Regions from separate parts of the Glutamicibacter sp. 363 genome, predicted to be linked through region 2. Evidence: predicted binding sites of a transcription regulator. Region 2 holds the regulator's gene; the other holds the start of a gene.

Region 1 (9,654 bases), on a different contig from region 2:
CCTGCGAAACAGGCGCCTGGGAAGTACGGAAGCTTAGAAGCCGCCCATTCCGCCCATGCCACCCATGTCGTCGCCACCTGGCATGGCAGCGCCAGCAGGAGCTGGCTTATCTGCAACGACTGCCTCGGTGGTGAGGAACAGACCGGCGATAGATGCAGCGTTCTGCAGTGCCGAACGAGTCACCTTCACTGGGTCATTGACGCCGGCTTCCAACAGGTCAACGTACTGACCGGTGGCAGCGTTCAGGCCGTGGCCAGCTGGCAGGCCCTTGACCTTGTCAGCGACTACGCCTGGCTCCATGCCGGCGTTCAGTGCGATCTGCTTCAGTGGAGCTTCGATGCCAACACGAACAATGTTCGCGCCGGTGGCTTCGTCGCCTTCCAACACAAGCTTGGCGAATGCTGCGGCGCCTGCCTGAATCAGAGCCACGCCACCACCGGCGACGATGCCCTCTTCAACAGCTGCCTTAGCGTTGCGCACAGCATCTTCGATACGGTGCTTGCGCTCCTTGAGCTCCACCTCGGTTGCGGCGCCGGCCTTCAGCACAGCGACACCACCGGAAAGCTTTGCGTGGCGCTCCTGCAGCTTCTCGCGGTCGTAATCCGAATCGGTGTTCTTGATTTCGGCTGCGATCTGCGCCTTGCGGCCCTCGATAGCGTCGGCGTCGCCGCCGCCTTCAACGATGGTGGTCTCGTCCTTGGTGATAACGACCTTGCGGGCGGTACCCAGAACTTCGAGGCCAACAGTGTCCAGCGACAGGCCGATTTCCTCGGAAACAACCTGACCACCGGTCAGCAGTGCGATGTCGGTCAGCATTGCCTTGCGACGATCGCCGAAGCCTGGAGCCTTGACTGCTACAGACTTGAACAGGCCACGGATCTTGTTCAGGATCAGGGTGGCCAGTGCTTCGCCCTCTACGTCTTCGGCGATGATCAGCAGCGACTTGTTCGACTGCATGACCTTCTCCAGCAAGGAAACCATATCCTTGACCGAGGAGATCTTCGAGTTGACGATCAGGATGTACGGGTCTTCCAGCACGGTCTCCTGACGCTCAGCGTCGGTGACGAAGTATGCGGAGATGTAGCCCTTGTCGAAGCGCATGCCCTCGGCCAGCTCCAGCTCAAGGCCGAAGGTGTTGGACTCTTCTACGGTGATAACGCCCTGCTCGCCAACCTTGTCCAGTGCTTCGGCGATCAGTGCGCCGATTTCTGGATCGCCAGCGGAGATCGAAGCGGTAGCAGCGATCTGCTCCTTGGATTCGATCTTCTTAGCAGCAGCGAACAGTTCGGCGGTGACGGCTTCTACAGCCTTGTCAATGCCGCGGCGTAGCGCGATTGGGTCGGCGCCGGCAGCAACGTTGCGCAGGCCTTCCTTGACCAGAGCCTGAGCGAGCACGGTAGCGGTGGTGGTGCCATCACCGGCGACGTCGTCAGTCTTCTTGGCAACTTCCTTGACGAGCTCGGCACCGATCTTCTCGTATGGATCCTCGAGCTCGATTTCCTTGGCGATGGACACACCGTCGTTGGTGATCGTGGGTGCGCCCCACTTCTTCTCCAAAACAACGTTGCGACCGCGTGGGCCCAAGGTCACCTTAACGGCGTCCGCCAGAATGTTCAGGCCGCGCTCAAGTCCGCGGCGTGCTTCCTCGTCAAATGCAATCATCTTGGCCATAGTGGCTTTCGGTCCTTTCGGGGACGATTTTGCGAAAATGCAACCGACAGACAGCGCCCGCGACGGACGAGCACACCGTTGCCGGCATCGGGCCGACAATTCGGATTAGCTCTCGCTATCTGAGGTATTCTTCACGCTCCGTGCGTTGAGCAACCGCCGAGACGAAAGGGTTCGATTCTAAAACGAACAACCGATCGGCATTAGCAGTCGTAACGCATGAGTGCTAATACAAATATTGGCACTCTCGCATGGCGAGTGCAAGCTGATCGGCTGTGAGCGAAGCTAATTATTACTTCGAGTTCAACGTATCGTCAGCACCAAGGACGACCGAAACTCGGTTGGGGATGTTCCGGGTCTGCAGAACCTCATCGATGTTCAAGACTTCGGCGGCTTTTTCCGCGGTGGTCCGGTAGGCCTCGGACATGTAATACACCGTCGAAGTCTCGGCGTCTCGGGTCCAATTATCCGTCACGATATTCGTGAAATCAGCCTCGGCAAGCAATTCTTCGCCTGCCCCTGCAACTCCTGCAATACTTGCGCCGTTGTACACGCCGATGAGTTGTCCGTACAACACGTCAGCGTCATCGATGGTGCTAGACGGAGTTGCGCTTTCGGATGCTGCTTCGCTTTGGTCAGAAGAGTCTTCGCTCTCCGCCGGTGCAGAGGTTTGGCTCGGTTCGGAACCTGCTAGACGATCGGCAATGCCTGGACCAAAGAAGAATCCGGCGCCACCAATCAACAGCACCGCAATCGCGGACAGAACTACCCAACGAAGCTTGCTGTCCTTGCCCTTGGCGGCGGCAGACTGCGCCCAGCCGTGGGCATGATGCGACCCAACACGGGTACTAAACTCCGGAACGCGATCGAATTCGTCACGTGGGTAGTTGGTCATTCTTGTCCTTGCTCGAGGTCTGGCTGGCCGAGGCCGGCTATGAACTTAGCGTTCCCCGCCGACGGTACCGCTCACACGACGCTTAGTAGATCGAAGTCTACGCAACCGCTTTACCAGCATTGGGTCATAGGCCATCGCCGCATCCGTGTCGATCAGCTGGTTGAGTAGCTGATAGTAGTTTGTCGGCGAGATAGAGAACTGCTTGGTAATAGCTTGTTCCTTGGCTCCGGCATACTTCCACCACAGCTTCTCCATGTTCAAGATCTGTTGTGAACGCTCGTCCAGCTCCGAGTCGGGGTTCATCACGAAATCTACTAAAACCTCATTGCCAGCCATACGTTCACCTCATCCTTGAACTTCGAAAAGTCGGGTCTATTCATGCATATTTATCCACGCGTGGTGGACACACCACCGATATTCTAACCAATCAACCAACGCCGTGCCGTGTAACGCGGCACAACCGCGCCGCAAAAACGGCAGAATGGTTGCCATGAACAACGAGCAGCCCGCCCTTTTCGACGCTCCCGAGCCTACCGCGCCACCGGCATATTCCGCCGAAGACTTCCCCTTCTTCTTTGGTGCAAAATCGCTGGCAAGTCGCGGGTTTATCGCCGCGGATTGGGTTTCCACTTTGGAACCGCTCGATGGCGTGTTGCAGGAAATCGCGCATAAGTTGGCGGCACGCTCACAGGCTGGCGAGGAGATACTCCCAGCCCCAGAGGTGATGTTGCGCGCACTATCGCTCCCCGCAGCCGAGATCAAAGTCTTGATCATGGGCCAAGACCCCTATCCGACGCCCGGACATGCGAACGGGCTGGCCTTCGCCGCAGCGAAGACTGTGCGCCCCTTGCCGCGCAGCTTGCGCAATATTTACAAAGAGCTGTACGCGGATCTTGGCGTGCCCGAGGCCGGGCACCCTGACCTCGGCGCTTGGCATGAGCAAGGGGTCATGCTGCTCAATCAGGTTCTCTCTGTGACTGCGTCAAACGCCGGCAGTCACCAGAAGCTTGGCTGGGCACCGGTGGTAGAAGCAATCATCGCTACGCTCAATGCCCGCAAGGTGCCGGTGGTGGCCGTTCTATGGGGTGCCCACGCACAGAAGCTAGGTACCCTGATGAACAATATGCCCCAGCTTCGCAGCGCTCATCCTTCCCCGCTATCCGCTTCACGTGGATTCTTTGGGTCAAAGCATTTTTCGAAAATTAATAGGCACCTGGCCGAATCCGGTCAGGCGCCTATTGAATGGAATCTGCCGGCCGGCTAACGGCGGCGGATACGCCGGCGTTCGCGCCGTGCGTTGGAGGTCAGCGGACGGCACAGGGTGTCGCCGAAGACCACGCCACCGGCGATGGACAGCATGATCGCAAACGCGTTGAACATTTCCACCAGGCCGGCGAACATTTCATCCTCGTCGAAAACGATGCCGTACATGGCCCGGAAGATCATCAGGCCGGGCAGCATGAACATGACCGCCGGGGCGGCGATCACTAGCTGCGGTGAATTCAATTTGTCCGCCAAGAAGCGTGCAGCAAAGCCAATGACCGTGGACACCACCGCTGGCGTTGCCCGGGCTCCAAGCCCGACCTGCTCCGCCAATAGCAGCACCAAATAGCCGCCGACCGCGATCAACGCGGTAGGCAGCAACAAGCGCTGTGCGGTCTGTTCGGTGACCGAACCGGCCAGAATGGCGACTGCTACCAGCGCGATGAGCATCCATGCCGGATAATCGGTGGCAGCGATTTTATGAACATCGACTTCGTCCCCGCCCAATACGGATGAAACCACCAACGCCGCGGAGATCCCCGAAAGGATCGCCGTATAGGTCAACCCCGCGGAAAAGAGACGTCCGACCGCGGTGACCGGGAAGCCGTTGATTGCGTCTTGTAGCGCCGAAACAAATCTACCCGAAGGCAGCAGAAGCAGGATGCCACCAGAGACTACCAATGCCGGGTCCAATGGGGCGTGGACTTGATGGCTGAGCAAGGCTATTCCGGTGACGGTAAATGTCGAGGTCGCCACGGTGAAGAACTCTGGGACGCGCCAGCGGGACCCGTACCGGCCGATCTGCGAAATCAGCCAGGAGGAAGCCATCGCGACGAGCGCGCCGAGCCATGACCCACCGATGAACAGGACGAAGGCGGCGGCGAAAACCGATTGTCCCACCGCAACGAACCAACGCGGGAAAGGCTTCGGCTTCCGTGTGATCTCCTTGAGCCGCTTGGCAGATTCGGTACGCGATACGCCGCCTGCGATGATGTCCGAAACCAGCTCGTGCACCATCACCATGCCCGCGTAGTTCGTGGTGTACGAACGCACCACGCGCAGAATGGAGTAGCTCTCAGCTTCTGGCGGGCTGTAGTTCAGGTGCAAGGATTGATTGGTGATATCCACGTCTAGGTGGCTAAGCCCTAGTGCTGCGGTCACCGCGATGATGCTGGTTTCCACTTCCAAGGCGCCAGCCCCATAACGAATCAGCGTTTCGCCAAGGTCCAGCGCGAACTCCATGGTTCGCCGCGCCGAAGCATCTTGATCGACGTTGACCCTAGGGTTCGCGTAGGGGGTGCCGCGCAATCGGTCAACGACCTTCAGCGCCTCGGTCGGTGGCGTATCCGAGATCCACATTTTTGCCAGCAATCGGCGAGCCACCGGGTTGGCTCGCGTAGGCATTAGTGTAATGCCGTCATCGGAGGTATAGACCTGGCCGGTACGCGACTCGATGTCCGCCACGTCCGCTGACGCAACGCTCGCACTTACCGCGGTATTTAACGGTAGTTCGGAGGCCATGGTCGTCTCAAAAGACGCCGTCTCGGGAAGGTGCCCCATGTTGATTTCACTCGTCGAAATACGAGGTAGCGACCCAGCCAATGGCGAAGGATCCTCTCCTGGATTTTTCGAATCCGTGTGCTTCTCACCATGGTCTTGCTGCGCCACGAACCACTCCCCCTAGGCTCTCGTTCTATCCGTCAACCTCACGATACAACCAAGGCAAGTAAAGCGGGAGGATGGAATCAAAATAGGCCAAGTATCCCTGAACACATCTGGCATATTTTGCCCTCGGAAATAATTTTGTCGGATGACTGGTTACCTATTTAGATGCAATCGCATGTAAGCCTAAGAGAAGAGGACCATCGTGAGTTCCATCGGTCAAACAAGCCTACGGCCTGAAATTGGAGTTGAAACTTTCGGGGATCTCTCCGAAGATCAGCATGGCAAGCAGTTATCGCACGCCCAGGTTATTCGCAATGTCATCGTCGAAGGGCGGAAGGCCGAAGAAGTCGGCCTTGATTTCTTCGGCGTTGGAGAACACCACCGAGACGATTACGCTGTATCGTCGCCGGAAATAATTCTCGCGGCGCTGGCGCAAGTCACCGACAAGATCCGCCTCGGAACCGCGGTAACTGTGCTCTCCAGCGATGACCCGGTTCGGGTGTACGAGCGCTTCGCAACGCTCGATGCTATCGCGCAGGGACGTGCCGAAATTATCGCCGGACGCGGCTCCTTCATAGAGTCCTTCCCGTTGTTCGGGCTCAACCTCGACGACTACGAATCGCTCTTCGAAGAAAAACTCGATCTTCTGGCTAAGGTCCGAACCGGAGAGCCAGTGACTTGGTCTGGAGAACACCGCGGCGCCTTGACCAACCAACAGCTCTATCCGCTCTTGGAAAATGATCCACTCACCACTTGGGTTGGAGTCGGTGGCAGCCCGCAGTCGGTACTTCGCGCCGCCCGCCACGGGCTTCCGCTCTTTCTCGCCATCATTGGTGGCCAGCCCTCAGCCTTCGAACAGCTAGTTCGGCTCTACCACCGCGCTCTGAAAGAGCTGGGCAAGCAACCACAAAAGGTGGGTGCGCACTTCCACGGATTAGTTGCACCGACCGATACGGAAGCTCTCGAACTGCTGTGGCCGCACTATCAGCGCACCATGAATCGTCTGGGCGCCGAACGCGGGTGGCCGCCGGTCAGCAAAATGCGTTTGGAAGCCGCTATGGGGCCCGAGGGCTCCATGATGGCCGGTAGTCCGTTGACCGTCGCCGCGAAGATGGCAAAGGTCGCCAAAAGCCTCGGACTAAGTCGAATAGACATCAAATATTCGGCAGGCTCTTTGCCACACGAAACCATGCTCGACAGCATCGAGCTGCTTGGCAACGAAGTCAAACCGCTCGTTCACGAGCTACTGGCCGAATAACCCGCCGCTAAGCGCGATTCAAAGGAAGTTAAATAAAGAGAAAACCACCGGCAGCGGTGGTTTTCTCTTTATCTGGTGGATCTTACTGGACTCGAACCAGCGACCTTTCGCGTGTGAGGCGAACGCTCTAACCAACTGAGCTAAAGATCCATCTCTGCGCCGACCTCCCGGTCAAGCACCTAAACGATCTTAGCGGTCTTTGCCTCGGCCGCAAAATCGGCGCCAGTTGCCGCGCTGTTTGCGGTTGCGGTGCCAACCACGGCGCCTGCCAAGGGCCGTACCTCAAAAGGAATTCCGCCTACGGCAGGTCCAGGATAAAAGTGCCTTTAGTTTATCTAGATTTCACTTTATGGCCGCTATTTTCTCTTGCGAACATGCAGGGATTGAATGCATAATTTTTTTAGTTCCTCGTGCTCATACTCAGCCCTGCAACGACGTTGTCGAAAGCCACCGGCGGCGGACCCTAACGGCCAACGAAATCCCTTGCTCTGCATCCCGCCGAAAAGCAACAACCAGATAGTTCGTTCGTCTTAGCATTCAGGACGGTTCCCAGTGCGCCCCACCCTTCGCTACGCCCTGTCATCAACAGCTCCTTCTGGTGCTTTTCGCACCGAAATGGCCACCTTGTACCCTGAAATCGATGATCGATGGAATCAAAAAATAGAACGCGCACGTTGTGTGGTCAGCGTCCGTGACTCAGGTATTCTGGTCGCAGCCGGAGTCGTGCACGACTCGGTACTTGCTCCCACTAGCGCCATGGGCGCGCTTGAGCTAGGTTGCATGGCGGTCCGCCCAGAATATCGTCGGCAAGGCATACGCCAGCAAGTGACCGACCTGCGTCTGGAGTTCGTTGTGCAGGCAGGCTGCATACCCATCACCGTTATTGATTCGGCGAATCCCAGCTCATGGGCAGCCTACGAACGCTCCGAACTATGGGAACGCGAACGGGCTTTCGAATTCGACGGGCGGACCAAGTACATTTATCGCGCCACCGCTCTCGCATCGGATTCGCTGCCGTACTTTCCGCAGCGTGACGTCGCGCCCAGTACACTGACGGGCCATGCGCTTCGACCTTTGCAGAGCTCTTGGCATTCGCCACAAGTTCACACAACCAGATGAGTTAAAAGAGCGCTTCTTGTAGCTCATCGACGAGCTCATGCCCTGGCACCGGAACTACCTCACCCGCTCGGCGAGCGCGCGCCGACTCATGCAGGTCGATCGGGGTAACTTTCAGCACCGAGTCCACCATGGCATTCAAAAACTGAGCGGTACCAACATCTTCGGGCACCGGGTTGTGGACCACCTTGACCGCTGGTTGCTCGTCACTATCATCCCAGTCCACGAGCAATAGTCCGGTGGCGGTATAGCCAAAGCCATCTCCGAAGTCGCGTAGCTTGCGGATCATGTCCACGGTACGCCGGAAAGCTGCCGGTTCGGTTTCTAAAATGGTCGCGCGCTGCACAAAATAGAATCCCACAGCCGCCAGCGGGTAGCGGGCACGCAGATTGGCCGCGTCCCCGTACGCTTCTTCGTACCGATTGGACAGGTTCTTCCCGAAGGAGGAGGTCATCGCCTTGGTGCTCAATAGCAGTTCTGGTCCGGTTGACCAGTGTGTCATCACCACGTCGGTCTGCTTCATGTAGGCGCGACCCAGTATCCTGGCGTCGGTGCTTCCGGCCTTGCCGGCCAGGATTGCTTCATGCAGTTCGTCGGAGAGCCGTTCGGGTAGCTTGCGCAGCAATTCGAGGATGTCCGAAGACAACACCCGTGGCGCTTCCGCGCGTGGCCAGACGAGGTCTGCATCGAATCCCGCCCGGCGGAGTTCATGAGCTAGCCAAGCGTCGACGCCCTGGGCAAAACGACCGGAACGGGTCGCGGCCTTAGAACGCACTGGAATGCTTAGCAACCGCTCGAGAACGTCGAAGGAAGGGGTGAACTCCTCGGTGACGGCTCCGTTGCGGATCCACGGCGAATCTTTGGCCGCAGACATCAACGTCGCATCGTATTCGGCGAAGGCCAGGGTTTTCTCGACTGTGCCAGTTCCCACGCTTAGTTCTCCACTGCCTTAGCTCGTGACTTACGTCGTTCCAGCATGTCTTGGCGCGCTCCGCGTAGCGCACCGATCGCGGCGGCGTCTAGTTCCAGCATCGTTCCCAACACAATCTTGTCTACCAGCTCGGTAGCTTCTTGCTTGCGGCCATGCAGCAGATGTTCGCGGACCTCGTCTTTGATGGATCGCAGCGGTATTGCATGCTCGGCGACCAACTGGGTTGAGGGTACTGGAAGCTTATCCGCCTCGCCGGGTTCCAGCTTCAAGATGCCTCCCCCGTAGGAGCGTCCCACCATTTCGGCACCCAGCATAGTCAAGGTATTAAGCGAAGCCAGAGGCAGCAGCTCACGTCCCAGCTCACGCACATCGGCCCCGAGGTATACCCCATGGATTGAATTGATGTGATGCACACCTGCATGGTTAGTCGTCAGCCGGGGAGTGTCAGCATTCATATAGGTCATGAACAGATCAGGCACCGACAACAACGGGACCCGCCACCAGGGAGTACGCATCCGGCACTTATAGGCTTGGTCCACCGACTCCAGCTCGCCGCTGCCAATTAAGCGCTCTCCCGCGGTGGAGGCGCCACCCTGGGGCCGGAACATCAAGGTCGCCAAGCCGTGCTCCCCGAGTCGCTGCCATTGCTTAGCGTCTAGTTCCAAGCCGCGAAGATGCCTAGAACCGGGAGGCGATATTTCCACCAGGTCGCTCGCGTCCAAACCTAATTCCTCGGCCCGCGCCGGGCTGAGCGTAAACCATTTATTGTTGCCGGTCACCGCGCCCAGCGAGGTCTCTCCCCAGCCCTGCAGATCAATAAACCCGCCGGTAGCATGCGCCTGGTTGAGTATCCCCTGA
Region 2 (9,210 bases):
CCGGCTTCTACGGCGGGACGAGTCAAGATGATGCGGCTGACTTCTTTCGCCTGCAAGGCTGCCACGGCCATAGCCATGGCCAGGAAAGTTTTGCCGGTACCGGCAGGACCCACGCCGAAGGTCACCGTGTTGTCTTCGATGGCGTCGACATAGCTTTTCTGATTCAGCGTTTTCGGCCGGATCGCGCGTCCCCGTCCGGAGAGAATCTTCAGCCCGAGGACGTCGGTGGGCGCATCGGCACCACCGGCGGAGAGCATCTTGATGATCTGCTCAATGGTGTCTGCGCTCATCCGGGAGCCGCGGCTGGCAAGTGCACGGGCCTCTTCGGTCACACGCTGAGCCTTGCGCACCTGCACGGGCTCGCCAACCAGGGTCAAGGAAGCGCCATTGGGGCGAAACTGCACCAGCGGGTAGGCGCCGGTCAGAATGCGCAACAATTCATCGCTTGGACCCAGCGTGGCAACCATGAGTTCGGGAGTGTCGAAGGTGATCGTCAATGACGCGGGGCCGGATTCGACCGGCATCTTGTTCTGTTCAACCTGCATGCAGTGCTTAGTGCCCCTTTGCTGAGCTTGGCAATGATTATTGTTCTTGTCCCCTACAGTCTATCTAGTTCAGCACGCTTAGGGGATAATTTCGCAGGTAGCTAGAGCACAAAAATCTGAAGTGATTCTAAAGCATCTGTGGTGGTAAAGGTATAGATTTGGTTACGAATCCTTCGTTAGACTCCTTTTTGGCGATCCCGGGCGCCATCATGTGCCAAACTATTTGAGCGCCAGAGCTGGTTTACAGCAAGGTGTCAAGTGAATAATCAACGGATTGGTAAGTAGTGCAAGGAAGAATTACGAGGTTGATCTCCAAGCGGGTAACCGTCACCGGAGTCTGTTTAACTCTCGTCGTAGCAGCTGGCTGCGGTCTTGCCTCGCGCGAAGAATCCCACGAAATGCCGATCAGTACTGCCGCGGGTACCGTGGGACTGCCTCCTGCCAACGATTCGGTGGAGCACCATTCCCCGATCGACAGGCTCCCGATCTACTGGCTTGAAAATATGGACCTCGGGGTTTTCCTCTACCGCGAGTACGCCACAAAAAACGCCACTGGCGAGCCGATCGGCGATTCAATCTCCTACCTGCTCAACGAAAAGCCGGCCAATGCCGAGTGGTACACGCATCTGAAGCCTTCGGGTGAAGTTGGCGTGTCCATGAACCAGGACAATGTGATCACCCTGGACCTACCGGAGAAGGTCTTCGGTGCAAAGCTTGATCGTGGCCTTTCCGAACGCACAATTCAGCAGCTGGTGTTCACCGCCACCGCCGCCGCGTCCAACGCAGGCCTCCTCGTTGGCTCGCTGCCACCGAAAGTGAGAATTCTGGTTGACGGCCGGGCCAACGCCACGGTCTTCGGCGACTTGCGACTGGCGGACTCCTACGACCGCGATGCCTCATTCATGGCCCCGATTTGGATTATCGACCCGCAATACGGGTCGACCCGCAAGGCCGGTCAGATCCAGTTCAATGCTCGCGCCTCGAAGTTCAGCGACGGCATCTATTACAGCTTGGAGAGCAAGGACAAGTCGGGAAAGCTCACCGTGCTCACCGCCGAGAAGCCAATCCCGGAAGATAAGGTCAATCCCGATGGCTCCTTTGATTTCACCAAGCAGCTGAGCGTAGGCGCCTACAAACTCACCTTCTGGGGCAGGGAATCCGGATCCGAAGAAAAGATCGCCTCGGTATCCAGCGAGTTCACCATTAAATAGGCTGCGAATATTCGCTACCAATTAAAAAGTTCCGCAGGCCGTCGGCCTGCGGAACTTCTTAATTGCTGAACCTTTCGGCGGCTACAGTTCTCCGAGCAGATGCCGAACCAGAACGAGGGCTGCCGGCCCGGCCGTCGAAGCGCGTAGCACGTGCTCGCCTAAGAGCGCGGCCTTGGCTCCGGCGCCGACAAACTGATCGAGCTCCGCGTCGCTGATCCCGCCTTCGGGGCCCACTACCAACGTCACCCCCGCATGCGCCGGGGCCGAATCGAGCCACGACCGGGTTTCCTCGGCCACCGAGCATTTAGCTGATTCATGCAGGATCAGAACCAGCTCGCCCTGGGCAGCAAGCTGCGCGATCTGTCCGGCCAGAGCCTTGGACCCGAGCGGGTCCAAGACCTTTGGTTCGAAGGCGCGGCGTGACTGCTTCTGTGCCGAACGCACCTGCGAACGCCATTTAGCTAAGGCCTTTTCGGCCTTCGGCCCATTCCAACGCACAATCGATCGATCGGCCTGCCAGGGGCGGACCGTGAAAATTCCCAGTTCCACCGCCGATTCCACGGCCTGTAGATCCCGGTCGCCCTTGGCCAGCGCCTGCACCAGGCCGACCGGGTGGACCGGCGGCGCTTCTTCGATGCGTTCCACCACGGTCACGCTGAGCAGGTCCTTGGCCGCGGCACTGACCTTGACTCGCAACCGGAGCCCGGTGCCGTCGAGCAAGTCCAGCTCCTCGCCGGGCGCCACACGCTTGACCGCAACCGCATGGTGGGCCTCGGGCCCGGTGAGCTCCAAGCTGTCCCCCACCATGGCCTCAGCTGCTTGCTGAGCGTCGATCACGAAGCTGTGATTGCTCATGCTCAGCGTTGGTTCAACTTGTCACGCAGTCGCGAGAACATTCCACCGGACTGTTCGACGCGGCCGGCGGTCATCTCTTCGCCACGCAATGCCGCCAGCTGCTCGAGCAGCTCACGCTGTGCGGCGTCCAGCTTCGTCGGAGTCTCCACCTGCAGGTGCACCACGATGTCGCCACGCTTGCCACCGCGCAGGCGCGGCACACCCAGCCCTGGCAGAGTGATGGTGTCCCCGTCCTGGGCGCCCGATTCCACGGTGATCTGCTGTTCACCATCGAAGGTTTCCAGCTTCAGCTCGCAACCGAGGGCGGCGCCGGTCATTGGGATGGCCATCTTCGCGTGCAAGTCGGTCTGCGCGCGTTCGAAGACCTTGTGGCGGCGTACGTCGATTTCGACGAAGAGGTTTCCGTTCGGGCCACCGCCGGGACCGGCTTCGCCCTGTCCGCGCAGCTGGATACGAGTGCCGGCATCGACACCGGCCGGAATGTTCAGCGACTTCGAGACGTGCTCGCGCACGCGTCCCTCGCCATTGCATTCATTGCATGGATCCGGAATGGTCGTGCCAAAGCCACGGCAGGCCGGGCAAGTTTCCACGGTCATCATCTGGCCGAGGAAGGAACGCACCGGACGCTGGATCTGGCCCGCACCGCGGCAGGTTTCGCAGGTAACCGGGCTGGTGCCGGGCCGGCAGCAAGAGCCTTCACAGACCTTGCAGGTGACGGCCGTTTCCATCTCGAGCGGGTATACGGTGCCCTTGACAGCGTCGACCAAATCGATGGTGATGGTGATCAGCGCGTCGCGGCCGGCCTGCGTGCGCGAGGCCGGCCCTTGGGCTTGCCCGCCGCCGAAGAACTGTTCGAAGATGTCGCCGAAGCCACCGAAGTTCTGGCCTCCGCCGCCGAATCCCTGCTGGCCGTTGCCGTTCAGGTCGCCGGTGGCGTCGAAGTTGGCGCGCTTCTTTTCGTCGGAAAGGACTTCGTAGGCTCGTGTGACGAGCTTGAACTGCTCGGCTGCCCCCTCGCCTGGGTTGACATCGGGGTGCAGCTTGCGCGCCAGCTTGCGGTAGGCGCTCTTGATTTCCTGCGGGGTCGCGTCCTGGGCAACACCCAGCGTCTCGTAATGCGAGCTCACGATATTCGCCGTGTCCTTTCGTAAAAATATAAAACGTTGTTGCTGACGAAACTAGTTCGTCAAAATCTTTGACAGGTAACGGGCAACCGCCCGGACCGAAGACATGGAGGTTGGATAATTCATCCGCGTCGGACCGAGCACTCCAAGCTTGTTCCTGGTGTCCGAGCCATAGGTTGTCGCGATGACCGTTGCGTCGGAAAGCTGCCCGTAATGGTGCTCGGTGCCAATGGCTACCGCCACGCCCCGAGAGTCCGCTTCCAACTCGGAGAACAGCTTCAGCAGCACCACCTGCTCTTCAAGCGCTTCGAGCACCGGGGTGAGCGTCAGCGGGAAATCTCCCACCGAACGGGCAAGGTTCGCGGTCCCCGCCATCACGATGCGCTGGGTGTTAGCCGCACGTGCCATCTCCTGCAAGGAACCGAGCACCGTCATGAACAGCGTATCTTCCAGAAGCTGGAGCGGAATTGATTCGGTGGTCAGCGAACCTACGAGATCTGCCAACTGCCGACCGCCAAAGGCCTTGAGCACGCCTTGCTTCATACCCTGCAGTTCGTCGTCGCTATACGCCCTGGAAGTGCCGATCATCCGCTGGTCGACGGTGCCATTGGAGGCAATCATGACCATCAATACCTGGGATGAGCCAAGTCCGACTAGGTCCAGATTGCGCAGCGATGCGGTGTCATAGTGCGGCACCTGGATCAACGCCACCTGATTCGTCAAACGTGCCAGCAAGCGCACGGTGCTATGCAAGACTTCATCTAAATCCTGGGAATTATCCAAGATTTTGTTGATGGCCTCGCGCTCCGCCCGAGACAACGGCTTAAGCTCGCCGATCTGGTCAACGAATCGGCGATAGCCTTTTTCCGTGGGTATTCTTCCCGAGGAGGTGTGCGGGGCAGCGATGAGCCCCTCTTCTTCCAGCAAGGCCATATCATTGCGAATCGTGGCAGCAGAAACTCCCAGGTTATGCCGATCAAGCAAAGCCTTTGAACCTACCGGTTCATGCGACTGGACGTAGTCCTCCACAATGGCGCGTAAAACGTCCAGACGTCGAAACTCGCTCACGTCAACACCTCCTATGAACTCCGGCAAGGATTTGGCACTCTAACCTATCAAGTGCCAAGTCTAATACCTACATCGGTTGCTAGCATTGGATTTCGAGCGTATTCGATCACAGCGAAAGGCAGTACGTGACCAATTACTCCTGGGGAGCCCACGACCTCAGTGCACCTGCACCGAAAAAACTGCGTCAAGTTCCGATATCAATGGGCCTACTACTCGAAGACGTGGACAGCGGTTGGGTCGGCGAAGTGGTGCGTACCGAGAAGTCCGGAGGAATGCGGGTGATCGTTTTAGAAGACCGGCGGGGCAAGACCCGCTCTTTCCAAGCGGGCTTCGGCTTCCTGCTCGAAGGCGAGCCGGTGGAGATCGTTGAGCCACAAGCCAAGGCATTGGCGCCAAAGAACATGGTTTCAGCTTCCGGTTCCCGGGCGGTCACCGGTTTGAAGGCCCGCGAGGCACGCGCCAGCCGGATCTGGGTCGAAGGCAAGCACGATGCCGAACTAGTGGAGAAAGTCTGGGGCCATGACCTGCGCGTGGAAGGCATCGTCGTTGAGCCTCTGCATGGCGTCGACGATCTTGCCGGCGCCATTCGCGCTTTCAATCCCTCGCCCGAACGGCGTCTGGGGATCTTGGTTGACCACCTGATTGCGGGCACCAAGGAAGAACGTATCGTGAAGGAAGCGATGGCGGTTCCCGGTGCGGCGAATCATGTCCTGATTCTTGGTCATCCGTATGTCGACGTGTGGCAGGCGGTGAAACCGGCAGCACTTAATATTGAGAAGTGGCCGGTGATCCCCCGTGGAACGGATTGGAAAACCGGAATATTACGCGCGTTCGGCTGGCCGCATTCAACTGCCGAGGACATCGGGCTGGGTTGGCAGCGCATCCTTTCCCGAGTTGACCACTACGCACAGCTTGAACCGCAGCTGCTGGGTAAGGTCGAGGAGCTCATCGATTTTCTAACCAGCGAAGATTACGGTTTCCTAACGATTGACTAATAGTTGGATTTTTAGGGCGGGTTGTACTCTGCGTCGCTAGATCCTCGATAGAATCAGATCGACCACCCACTGCTAAACAAGGAAGCGCCACGTGACTGCACGCAAGACCGTACCGCCGGAAAATTCACGTTTCGAAGGTTCCAAGGTCTCGGCTTTGCCCTTGACTCCTTCCGAGGATCGCCAATGGGCCATGATGTCGCATTTCGGCGCGGTACTGGGATGCATTCCCGCGGCCATCATCTTCGCCGTGTACCGCGACCGTGGACCTTTTACCTCGCAGGAGTCGAAAGAAGCCTTCAACTTCACGTTTCCGCTGACCATTTTGGCCATCGTGCTGAACGTGCTCACCCTGGTTCCCGGGTTTGGCTGGGCGTTCGCGGTAGCCACCGTGGCGCTTTGGGTCTATATGACGCTGATGGGCGCCCGTGCAGCCATCCAGGCTAACAAGGGACGCCCATACCGCTACGCATTCAACCTGCGGCTAATGAAGTAACAATCCTTGCTGAAACTTTAGAAGTCCAACAGTTCCCGCACTACAAGGTCGGCCAGGAGCCGACCTCGTTGCGTTAACACGATCGTTCCGGCAAAGGCCGACTGCGGTTCGATCAGCTCGTCGGCAATGAGTCCGGCAACTGCCCGACGGCCATGCTCATCCAATTCGGCGATCGGCATGCCGCTGCCCAACCGGGTCAGCAGCATCGTGCGCTCCAGTTTGACTGCCTCGGCATCGGGGAACTCGCGGCCGTGGCCCGGGGAAATCCCGCCGTCGATCCGCTGCTGGTAGGCCGAAGGATGCTTCACATTCCACCAGCGCAGGCCACCAACATGCGAATGGGCACCCGGTCCGGCGCCCCACCAGTCTCCGCCTTGCCAGTAGGCAACGTTATGCCGGCAAGCATGCCCTTCGCCCTTGGCCCAGTTGCTAACTTCATACCAGCGGAAGCCCGCGGCCGCGAACATTTCATCGGCCAGCTGATACTTTTCGGCATGATCGTCATCGTCGATGTTCGGTACCTGTCCGCGGCGAATCTGCGCCGCAAGCTTGGTGCCCTCTTCAATAATCAGCGCGTAGGCCGAAATGTGATCCGGTTCATAGCTCAAAGCCGCTTCCACGCTGGTGCGCCAATCCTCCAAGGACTCCCCCGGAGTCCCATAGATCAGATCGACGCTCACCTGGAGACCCACTTCGCGAGCCCAGCGGACCACCTGCGGCACGCCCTTGGGATCGTGGGTTCGCTCCAGCACCGCCAGCACATGTGGCACCGCCGACTGCATGCCAAAGGACACGCGGGTGAACCCGCCGTCCTTGAGCTCTTGCAGGCTTTCACGGGTCACCGAATCCGGGTTCGCCTCGGTAGTGACCTCGGCGCCGGGCTTCAGCCCGAATTCGCTGTTGATGCGTGCCAAAACCGACACCAGGTCGCTGGCTGGCAGTAGGGTCGGGGTGCCGCCACCGAAGAACACGGTCTCGATTTCACGATGCGGCAAGCCAGATTTGTCCATCACTTGCCGAGCGAAGCTGATTTCCTGGCTGACGGTGGCCGCATAGCTGGCTTGGCTCGCCCCGGAACCAAGTTCCTTTGCGGTGTAGGTGTTGAAGTCGCAGTATCCGCAGCGCACCGTGCAGAACGGAATATGTACATAAAAGGACATGGTCCGCTCCTGCGCATTGTGTGAACACAATGCGGGGAGCAGACCATCGGCCGGAGCCGGATCGCCATCAGGCAAAACTGAGGGCATTTACTTCTTTTTCTCTTCGCCGGTGGACAACGCGGCGATGAAGGCTTCCTGGGGAACCTCCACGCGGCCGACCATCTTCATTCGCTTCTTACCGGCCTTCTGCTTTTCCAGCAGCTTGCGCTTGCGGCTGATATCGCCGCCATAGCACTTGGCCAGCACATCCTTGCGGATGGCGCGAATGGACTCGCGGGCGATGATGCGCGAACCGATGGCAGCCTGAATCGGCACCTCGAACTGCTGGCGTGGAATCAGTTCACGCAGCTTGCCGGTCATCATCACGCCGTATGAGTACGCCTTGTCGCGGTGGGTGATCGCGCTAAACGCGTCCACCTGCTCACCCTGCAGTAGAATATCGACCTTGACCAGGTCTGCAACCTGACTTCCGTCGGCCTTCCAGTCCAAGGATGCGTAACCACGCGTACGTGACTTCAGATGGTCGAAGAAATCGAAAACGATCTCGGCCAGCGGCAGCGTGTAGCGCATTTCTACGCGTTCTTCGCTGAGGTAATCCATACCGCGCAAGGTGCCGCGACGTCCCTGGCACAATTCCATGACCGAGCCGATGAATTCGGATGGAGCGAGAATAGTTGCCGAGACCAGTGGTTCGTGAACCTCGAGGATCTTGCCTTCGGGGAACTCCGAGGGGTTGGTCACGGTGGTCAACTGCTTGTCTTCGCCCATGACCTCATAGACCACGTTCGGAGCGGTAGAAATCAGGTCGAGGTTGAACTCGGCCTCCAAACGCTCACGGGTGATTTCCAGGTGCAAGAGCCCCAAGAAGCCAACGCGGAACCCGAAGCCCAAAGCGACGGAAGTCTCTGGCTCGTACACCAGGGCGGCGTCGTTGAGCTGAAGCTTATCCAAAGCATCGCGCAGCGCCGGGTAATCAGTACCGTCCATCGGGTAAAGTCCCGAGAACACCATCGGCTTCGGATCTTCGTATCCGCCGAGGGACTCAGCGGCAGGCTTCAGGCTATTGGTGACAGTGTCTCCGACCTTGGACTGGCGTACATCCTTCACACCGGTGATCAGGTAGCCGACCTCACCCACGCCCAGTCCCTTACTTGGAACCGGGTTGGGGGCGGAGACGCCAATTTCGAGCAGTTCGTGCGTGCTGCCGGTGGACATCATCTGGACGCGTTCGCGCGGACGCAACATGCCGTCGACGACACGAACGTAGGTGACCACACCGCGGTAGGTGTCATAGACGGAGTCGAAGATCATGGCCCGTGCAGGAGCATCGGCCACGCCAACGGGCGGCGGAAGCTGCTTGATGACCTCATCCAGGAGAGCCTCAACGCCTTGGCCGGTCTTACCTGAAACCTTCAAGACGTCATCGGGATCGCAACCGATGAGGTTTGCCAGCTCTTCGGCATACTTCTCCGGCTGCGCGTTTGGCAGATCGATCTTGTTGAGCACCGGAATGATGTTCAGATCGCTCTCGATGGCCAGGTAGAGGTTCGCCAGGGTCTGTGCTTCGATGCCCTGTGCTGCGTCAACGAGCAGGACCGCGCCTTCACAGGCCGCCAGGGAACGGGAAACCTCATAGGTGAAGTCGACGTGGCCAGGCGTGTCGATCATGTTCAGCGCGTAGGTCACGCCATCGACTTCCCAAGGCATACGGACAGCCTGGGACTTGATGGTGATACCGCGTTCACGTTCGATATCCATG

The links. The regulator HrcA, encoded in region 2, represses chaperone genes, less so after heat shock. The targets are predictions, from matches to a motif close to TTNGCACTCGNNNNNNNCGAGTGCNAA.
Region 1: a site for HrcA is predicted at 1,872-1,898, ahead of groL (chaperonin GroEL). Genes of this name have one in related genera too.

What each region holds. Positions count from the first base shown of each region.
Region 1 covers NZ_JBQSYR010000005.1:13,591-23,244, reverse strand. The annotation lists gene groL (chaperonin GroEL) at 34-1,671, opposite strand; gene ACT3UA_RS04260 (LytR C-terminal domain-containing protein) at 1,961-2,563, opposite strand; gene ACT3UA_RS04255 (DUF3263 domain-containing protein) at 2,609-2,899, opposite strand; gene ACT3UA_RS04250 (uracil-DNA glycosylase) at 3,054-3,827, shown strand; gene ACT3UA_RS04245 (threonine/serine ThrE exporter family protein) at 3,824-5,494, opposite strand; gene ACT3UA_RS04240 (Atu2307/SP_0267 family LLM class monooxygenase) at 5,694-6,749, shown strand; tRNA gene ACT3UA_RS04235 (tRNA-Val) at 6,823-6,899, opposite strand; gene ACT3UA_RS04230 (GNAT family N-acetyltransferase) at 7,365-7,868, shown strand; gene ACT3UA_RS04225 (hypothetical protein) at 7,870-8,796, opposite strand; gene ACT3UA_RS04220 (HsdM family class I SAM-dependent methyltransferase) at 8,799-9,654, opposite strand, start outside.
Region 2 covers NZ_JBQSYR010000006.1:21,486-30,695, forward strand. The annotation lists gene ACT3UA_RS04935 (PhoH family protein) at 1-545, opposite strand, end outside; gene ACT3UA_RS04940 (GerMN domain-containing protein) at 944-1,756, shown strand; gene ACT3UA_RS04945 (16S rRNA (uracil(1498)-N(3))-methyltransferase) at 1,838-2,611, opposite strand; gene dnaJ (molecular chaperone DnaJ) at 2,614-3,738, opposite strand; gene hrcA (heat-inducible transcriptional repressor HrcA) at 3,790-4,803, opposite strand; gene ACT3UA_RS04960 (DUF3097 domain-containing protein) at 4,929-5,798, shown strand; gene ACT3UA_RS04965 (DUF4870 domain-containing protein) at 5,890-6,291, shown strand; gene hemW (radical SAM family heme chaperone HemW) at 6,309-7,538, opposite strand; gene lepA (translation elongation factor 4) at 7,539-9,210, opposite strand, start outside.